2 regions of the Methylotenera sp. G11 genome follow, and region 2 is predicted to be linked to the other one. Evidence: predicted binding sites of a transcription regulator. Region 2 holds the regulator's gene; the other holds the start of a gene.
What was found. Region 2 encodes sigma-54, which starts transcription at its own class of promoters, with help from an activator protein. Its sites were predicted from a motif close to TGGCACNNTTCCTGCT; they were not measured.
Positions count from the first base shown of each region.

Region 1 (4,537 bases), 790 kb from region 2:
GTAAAGCTTAAAAAAGGCGGCGGCCATGGCGGCCACAACGGTTTGAAAGATATTACCGCGGCATTGGGCACCGCTGACTTTTGGCGCCTGCGCCTGGGCATCGGTCATCCTGGCGACAGAAACGAAGTTATTAACTTTGTGCTAAAGGCACCATCAAGAGATGAACAGAATGCCATTAATGCATGCATTGATGACAGCGTGGCTGTCACAAGCCAATTGCTCAATGGTGACTTTGAAGGTGCGATGTTAAAATTGCACACCAAGAAATAGTTATACAAACAACACCCTTTTTCCGCCTGTATTTTTGTTGAGTACAAGGCGGCAAGGATGAATTGCCGAAGGCAGTACATTAGTACGGCTAGGCAATGAAGACGCAGACAACGCAGTAATCGACGAAAAGACAGACTGGAAAAAATATGAAATGTGGAATTGTAGGCTTACCTAACGTAGGCAAATCTACCCTGTTTAACGCAATTACCAAGGCAGGCATTGCTGCAGAAAACTACCCATTCTGCACCATCGAGCCTAACGTGGGCATTGTAGAGGTACCTGACCCACGCATGCAGCCGTTGGTAGATATCGTCAAACCACAGCGTATTCAGCCTGCGATTGTTGAATTTGTGGACATTGCAGGCCTGGTAGCCGGTGCTTCCAAAGGTGAAGGTTTAGGCAATAAATTCCTGGCCAACATCCGCGAAACCGATGCCATTGCCCATGTGGTGCGCTGCTTTGAAGACAGCAACGTCATTCATGTTGCCAACAAGATCGACCCGCTGTCGGATATTGAAGTCATCAACACCGAGCTGGCGCTGGCCGATATGGAAACCGTAGAAAAAACCATGCAGCGCGAAGGCAAAAAAGCCAAAAGCGGCGACAAAGACGCGATTGCGCTCATGGCTGTATTGGAAAAAGTGCTGCCCGCATTGAATGAAGCCAAAGCCGTGCGCACGCTGGGTTTGGATGCCGATGAACTGCAACTGCTCAAACCGCTGTGCCTGATCACGGTAAAACCTGTGATGTATCTGGCCAACGTGGATGAAACAGGCTTTGAAAACAACCCGCACCTGGATAAGGTCATGGCACTCGGCAAAGCGGAAAATGCACCTGTAGTATGCATCTGCGCCAAAATCGAAGGCGAGATCTCCGAGCTGGATGACGAAGACAAGCTGCTCTTTTTAAGTGAACTTGGGCAGGAAGAACCAGGCCTTAACCGCGTTATCCGTGCCGCTTATGACCTGCTCGGCCTGCAGACCTACTTCACCGCCGGCGTGCAGGAAGTACGCGCCTGGACCGTGAAAAAAGGCGCCACCGCACCGCAGGCTGCCGGCGTCATCCACACCGACTTTGAACGCGGCTTTATCCGTGCTGAAGTGATTGCCTATGACGAATATGTGAAAAACAAAGGCGAACAAGGCTCAAAAGAAGCCGGAAAAATGCGTCTGGAAGGCAAGGAATACATCGTGCAGGATGGCGATGTCATGCACTTCAGGTTTAACGTCTAACAACTCGCAATACCACCCACAGCCAGCCACATGAAAATGCGGCTGGCATTACATCCCTCCCAAAGCTTTCCCAAAAAAACTGTCACCCGCAGCAAATACCTGACTGCGCTGCCCGGCTGTGCGCACCCTATCATGCACCGCAGACAGCCGCCCATCATATCAACTCACAGCCACTTAACCATGCAGGCCATAAATCTTTAGTAGTGCATCCGCACTTATACTGTGCATACATGCATTGCGATAAAAATAATGGGGTTAACACCAACCATGAGAATTTTCATTTATTTTCAATCACTTAAAAACAACACAAACGATGGCACGACAATTGCTTTTTATTAATAAAATTGTATTAAAGAGCTGCAATGTTAAAAGTAATGATTGTTGATAACGACCTAGAGCGCACCACACCGTTAAAGCAATCACTACTTGATTCCGGTTACGAGGTGATCGCACACCTTAAGGATACGGTCAATCTGGACAAAGCCTGCTGCGAACTGCGGCCTGACATTGTCATCATTGATACCGAATCGCCTAGTCGCGACACTTTGGAAAACATATGCGTCATGACGATGCATGAACCGCGCCCTATTGTGATGTTTACGCATGATGGCGATAAAGAGCAGATCAAGCAGGCCACGCGTGCCGGTGTCAGCGCTTACGTAGTTGGCAGCATACCGAATGAACGGCTGCGGCCGGTGATTGATGCGGCGATCGCACGTTTTGATGAATTCAAGCTGCTGCGTGAAGAACTGAATGAAGCCAATGACAGGCTGAATGAAAGAAAACTGATTGAACGTGCAAAAGGGCTGCTGATGAAACAACGCGGCCTGGACGAAGAGCAAGCCTACAATATGCTGCGAAGCATGGCGATGCAAAGAAATATTAAAATAAAGGATCTGGCGAATGAACTGATGAATGCGGCAAAACTGCTGCTAGTGTGACCGATAGCATATTGACCGAGCCAACGATGGGCTAAGTCAAAAAAACTGAATGTAAACACTTTAGTGCCAATGACGGCATAAAAGTGGCTCAAAGATTGAGCATACATAAATTCAAGACAAAGGCGTCTTTCCTGCTGAGTATAGCCTCAGCCGGATTGACGCCTTTTTTTATTGCCTTTTTTTATTGCCTTTTTTTAATGTTTTCAGATGGATTGTTTTTTGTAATTTTTTAAGGAGTTGAAAATGAGTGAGCAAGATAAAAAAGTACCTGCCCCAACACAAGCACAGGCACAACCGGAAATCATCGTGAATAATGCACGCCGTGATTTTTTAAGAAACAGCATCACCGGCATGCTTGGCGCTGCCACCTTGATGAACATGGTACCCAGCGGCATCCGTAGTGCAGCGTGGGCGGCCGGTTCCGATGCCCCTGAATTGACTGAAATTAAAATCGGTTTTATCCCGCTTACGGACTGCGCACCGATCGTGGTAGCAGCGCAGATGGGCTTCGATAAAAAATACGGCATCAAAATCACACCCAGCAAAGAAGCAAGCTGGGCAGCGATCCGCGACAAGACAGTGAACGGTGAACTGCATGCCGCACATGTGCTGTACGGGCTGGTATATGGCGTGCAGTTAGGCATAGGCGGCCAGCAGAAAGACATGGCCGTATTAATGAGCCTGAACCACAACGGCCAGGCGATCACGCTGGCTAACCAGCTCAAGGAAAAAGGCGTAAAAGACGGCCGCAGCCTCAAACGCCTGCTCGACAACGAAAACCGCGACTACACCTTTGCGCAGACATTCCCGACCGGCACACATGCGATGTGGCTGAACTACTGGCTTGCCGCCAACGGCATCAACCCGATCAAAGATGTCAAGAATATCGTCGTGCCGCCACCGCAGATGGTTGCCAACATGCGTATCGGCAATATGGATGGCTACTGCGTAGGCGAACCATGGAATGCACGCGCCATTTACGACAAAGTAGGCTATACCGTCACCACGACACAGGACATCTGGACCGACCATCCTGAAAAAGTGCTGGGAACGACAGCCGAGTTCGTTGCAAAACACCCGAACACGACCCGCGCCATGATCATGGCGATACTGGATGCCTGCCGTTATATCGAAGCGCTGGAAAACCGTGCTTCAGTCGCAAAACTCATTTCAGGCAAGGCTTACGTCAATGCACCGGAAGATGTGATCGGTGGCCGTTTTGTCGGTGATTACGACAATGGTATCGGCAAGAAATGGAAAGACCCTAACTACATGAAGTTCTATGGTGACGGCGCAGTCAACTTCCCTTACCTGTCGGACGGCATGTGGTTCCTGACACAGCACAAACGCTGGGGCCTGCTCAAATCAGACCCGGATTACCTTGGCGTTGCCTCCAAGGTCAACCAGATCAAACTTTACTCGGAAGCGGCATCGCAGCTCGGCATCAGCGTGCCTAAAGACCCGATGCGTACCAGCAAGCTGATAGACGGCGTGGTATGGGATGGCAAGAACCCGGCCGCATACGCAGCTTCTTTCAAAATCAAAGCTTAACGATTCAAGCTTCCATCACTAAGGATCATTTATGAGCGCGACCAGCATCAGCAAGGAAAGCTTAAAAGTCATCATGAAAAGCAAAAAAACAGTTGTCAGCAAAGAATCAGCAATGCCTAACTCGGCAAATAACGTGACGGCTACCGACAAGGCGTCTGTCACAAGGCAAACCGCGAAACTTGGTTTGAAAATCCATCACTTCATTAAATGGCTGCTGCCTCCGGCATTTGGCATATTGATGATGTTAGCGGTGTGGACATTGCTCTCTTATCAATCCCCCAGCCTGCCAACCCCGCTGAAAACATGGCATTCAGCGGTTGAACTGTTCAGCGACCCGTTCTACAGCAATGGCCCGAATGACATGGGAGTGGGCTGGAACATCCTGAATTCATTAAAACGTGTTGCGCTGGGCTTTGGCATGGCGGCTTTGATCGGCATCCCTGTCGGTTTCATTATCGGCCGTTTCGAGTTCGCAAACCGTATGACGGCACCTGTCATCAGCCTGCTGAAACCGGTATCCCCGCTCGCATGGCTGCCAATCGG
Region 1 covers NZ_JUHH01000001.1:2,357,554-2,362,090, reverse strand. Annotated here, with positions in the region: gene pth (aminoacyl-tRNA hydrolase) at 1-270, shown strand, start outside; gene ychF (redox-regulated ATPase YchF) at 417-1,502, shown strand; gene GQ51_RS11055 (ANTAR domain-containing response regulator) at 1,865-2,443, shown strand; gene GQ51_RS11050 (CmpA/NrtA family ABC transporter substrate-binding protein) at 2,795-3,994, shown strand; gene ntrB (nitrate ABC transporter permease) at 4,026-4,537, shown strand, end outside.
Region 1: the regulator sigma-54 is predicted to act here: its motif matches at 1,817-1,832, upstream of GQ51_RS11055 (ANTAR domain-containing response regulator).

Region 2 (4,537 bases):
ACTGCCGGGGTCATCTTTACTGCTGACCGCGAGCGAGGCTATCTGCGGAGGGGTCTTGCCCAACATGTGGTTTGCACACTCCAGCAGGCTATCACCGAGCGTACCATGCGTAATCATTAAAATACCGATCATTGTTTATAAGTACCTAAATTTTATGGGCATCCCAATCCTGGGGACATCGCCAGGAAGAATCGGAAAACGCCCGGTTTGCTTTACTATTTGAGCTCCCGGTGCCTGGTCAGTACTTTCTGCTGCGACTGAAAATACTGGCTTAGCTGCTCGACCATGTAAACCGAGCGATGCTGGCCGCCGGTACATCCGATGGCGACGGTCAGGTAACCGCGGTTATCCATAATAAAACACGGCAGCCATTTTTCGACAAAAGCACGGATATCCGAAAGCATCTCCTGCACTGAATCATGCACTTCCAGATAAGCCTTGATCTGCTCGTCCTTACCCGTCAGCTCACGCAGGTTCGGGTCGTAATGCGGGTTAGGCAGGCAGCGCACATCGAATACGAAATCGGCATCCAGCGGTATGCCATGCTTGAACCCAAACGAAGTAAACAGCAAGGTCAGCCCCGCATGCTCGCTGGACACGACATCCTTGACCCAGCCGCGCAAGGTATTGGCACTCAGGTTGCTGGTATCAATCACATGCCCCAGGCTGCCGAGATTGCCCAGCAGTTCCCGCTCATAAGCAATACTCTCAGCCAGCGTAGTCGTATCTTTGCTTAACGGATGCTTGCGCCGTGTCTCACTGAATCGCTTTACCAGCGTTTCCACGTTAGACTCCAGATACAAAACGCGTGTGTCGACATTCTGCGATTTCAGCAGGGCGATATTATCCGGCAGCGATTCAATCGCGGCACTCCGACTGTCGATACTGATCGCGACCAGATGATGATGCACGGTCGTGAGGTGGTCTGACAGGCTGGGCAGCATGGTTGCCGGCAGGTTGTCGATACAGTAATAACCGCTATCTTCAAGCGCACGCAATGCGATACTCTTACCTGAGCCGGAAAGACCCGTCACAATGATCAGTTGCTTCATGTTATTAACTTAAAGTCGCTATCTGTTTTTTTTCATTTCACGCTGCTGGCGCTGGGTAAATTGCTTGGTTGCATTAATACCGCGCAATAATAACACGTGGTTGCGGATTGCAACTTCTACCAGTACCGCAATGTTGCGCCCGGCCGCGATCGGAATCTGCACCTTAGGCACTTTGACGCCCAGCACCTCTTCGTGCAGGGTTTTGATATTCAGCCTGTCAAGCAGCTGCGGTGCCAGTTTATCTGCCATTTCCAGCTGGATAATCAGGTCAAGCGGCTTGGTCGGCTTGACTGAATTATCGCCAAAGATGGCGCGGATATTCAGGATACCCAGGCCGCGCACCTCCAGAAAGTCCTGCAGCAAAGCCGGGCAGCGCCCTTCAACCCGCTCAGGTGAAATCCGGAAGAAATCTACGACGTCATCTGCAACCAGGCGATGCCCGCGTGAAATAAGCTCCAGAGCGAGCTCACTTTTACCGATAGCCGCCTCACCTTTAATCAGCGCACCAAAACCCTGCACCTCCATGAATACGCCATGCAGGCTGACAGATTCTGCCACTGCCTGCGCCAGGTAATGGCTCAGGAAATCCATCAGCGCAGGGCTGCGTAAAGTGGAGGTAAACAAGGGCGCGGCGTGCGCATCGGCAGCCGCCATAAGTGATTCCGGCACTTTTTCGCCGTTGGCAACGATCACGGCCGCCAGGTCGGTTGAGTACAGGTTCTCGATTGCACGTACTGCCTCGGTGGTCGGCAAGCTGCGTAAATAATCCATCTCGGCACAGCCCAGCACCTGGACACGGTTAGGATGCACGAAATTAAGATGGCCGATGAGTGCCAGTGATGGTTTTGTGACGGTTTCGCTAGTGAGAGTATTTGACCCGCCGTTCAGCCCTGCGATCCAATTGAGTTTGAGCTTGCGGCGGGTTTGTTTGAATAGCTCAGCGACGTTTATTTGAGCCATAAATGATGATTAAAACAAGACGTTAATTATTCAACATTCTGATGCTTAACGGCACCATTCGCTTTGTGGTGATCTGAATTCTTCTCTTTATGCCTCAACACCTGGCGGTCAAGTTTGTCAGTCAGCATATCAATTGCGCTGTACATATTCTCATCCTGACATTCCGCGTGTAAATCATTACCAGGAACATGCAGTGTAGCTTCTACCTTTTGGGCGAGCTTTTCAACACTCATGGTCACTTTGACATCGATCACATGATCAAAGTGATTACTAACTTTAGCCAGTTTGCTTGTAAGATAATCGCGCAATGCTGGGGTTATTTCTAAATGGTGACCAGTTAATTGTAAATTCATGACTTGCTCCTTTTGAAAATATTCTCAGGGCCTGAGCCGATCTGCTGAACCCGGAACCCATCGAACAATTTCAGTTTACTACGTTCATTTGCTTCTGTGGGATTGAAACAAAGAATTTTTTTATTTACGCTTTGAAGCGGTAAATTTATAGCGATTTTCTTAAACTGGCAGGCGCGATATTCAGTGATTCACGGTATTTCGCAATGGTACGGCGCGCCACCACGATACCCTGCTTTGCGAGCAAATCAGTGATCTGGTTATCGGAGTAAGGCTTTTTAGGATTTTCCTGTTCGACCAGTTTCCTGATCAGCGCACGAATCGCCGTGGCTGAACAGGTGCCGCCGCTGTCGGTCGCGACCGAGCTGCCGAAAAAATATTTAAGCTCGAAGATGCCGCGTGGCGTGAGCATGTATTTATTCGTCGTTACGCGGGAAATCGTCGACTCATGCAAACCCAGCTCATCCGCGATTTCGCGCAGCACCAGGGGCTTCATCGCCACCTCGCCATACTCCAGGAAATTACGCTGGCGGTCGACAATGGCCTGCGAAACACGCAGGATGGTTGAAAAGCGCTGCTGGATATTTTTGATCATCCATTTTGCTTCCTGCATCTGGCTTTGCAGGTACTGGCTGGAGCTATCGCGGTTACGTTTCAATATGCCGGCATAGAGCTGGTTGATCCTGAGCTTGGGAATCACGCTCTCATTCAGGCTCGCAATCCAGATGCCTTTGACTTTTTTCACGACCACTTCATGCTGGATATAATGCTCGGAACCGATGTGGCTGAAATCGGCTCCAGGCCTCGGATTCAGGCTGGTGATGACCAGCTGCACCTGCTTCAGCGTCTGTTCGTCACAGCCCAGCTCTTTACGCAGTTTGGCAAAATCGCGCGCGCCCAATGCCGGCAGGTGCTTTTCTGCCACCAGGCGCGCCAACGCCAGGTGCGGCGTATTTTCAGGCAAGGCATCAAGCTGCAGCAGCAGGCATTCGCTTAAATTGCGTGCACCGACACCCGCCGGATCAAGGTGCTGGATATGGCGCAGCGCCGTTTGCAGTTCCAGCGCGTCGATCTCCAGCTCCAGCGGCATTTCTTCTACGATCTCTTCCAAGGATTGTTCCAGGTAGCCATCATCATTGATGCTATCCACCAGCAGCAAGGTCAGCGTCTGGTCACGATCCGACAGCGGCATCAGCTTCAGCTGCGATAACAGGTGTTCGCGCAGGCTGATCTGCAATGTATCCTGCTGCTTGAAATCGCTGTCGTCATCCGCCGGCATATTATTCTCATCCCAGCGGCTACCATTGGAAAACACGTCAAATTCTTCATCGAATTCAGCAGAAAATGTATCGGAGAAATCTGCAGCACCCGGCTCGAAGTCGGAGGCTTCATCAAACTGCCCCGCTTCCGTAGTGCCGGACTCGCTGACGCCGGGCTGGAAGTCCTGGCCATTGAAACCGGCATCAAAATCACCTGCATCCGCATTGCCGGCAGCATCCTGCGCTGAAGCTGTCTGGCTGTCTGCGCCATTATTCAATGGCGAATCTTCCGCAGCCTGGTCTACAGGGTTGCCGTACTCGTCTTCGCTATCGTCACCACGCTCCAGCAGCGGGTTGGTTTGCATCAGAACGTCGATTTCCTGATTCAGCTCCAGCGTCGAAAGCTGCAACAGGCGAATGGCCTGCTGCAGTTGTGGTGTAAGGGATAAATTCTGGGAGAATTTGAGTTGTAAACCTTGCTTCATAAACGAAAATCTTTACCCAGATAAACTTCCCTGACGCTTTCACTTGCCACAATCTCGCTCGGGATACCGGAAGCGAACACATGCCCCTGATTGACGATATAAGCGCGATCGCAGATACCCAGGGTCTCACGCACGTTGTGGTCGGTGATTAATACGCCGATATTGCGTGAGCTCAAAAAACGGACAATCTGCTGAATATCAATCACCGCAATCGGGTCAATACCGGCAAACGGCTCATCCAGCAACACAAAGCTGGGGTCGGAAGCCAGGCAGCGTGCAATCTCCACACGGCGCCGTTCACCGCCGGACAGGCTGATCGCGATACTGTCACGGATATGCGTGATATGCAGCTCTTCCAGAAGTGATTCGAGCCTCTCCTGCATTGCTTCTTCAGAAATTTCCTGTAACTGCAGAATCGCCATGATGTTTTC
Region 2 covers NZ_JUHH01000001.1:1,564,172-1,568,708, forward strand. Annotated here, with positions in the region: gene GQ51_RS07195 (PTS sugar transporter subunit IIA) at 1-132, opposite strand, end outside; gene rapZ (RNase adapter RapZ) at 216-1,052, opposite strand; gene hprK (HPr(Ser) kinase/phosphatase) at 1,071-2,012, opposite strand; gene hpf (ribosome hibernation-promoting factor, HPF/YfiA family) at 2,039-2,365, opposite strand; gene GQ51_RS07215 (RNA polymerase factor sigma-54) at 2,511-4,106, opposite strand; gene lptB (LPS export ABC transporter ATP-binding protein) at 4,103-4,537, opposite strand, start outside.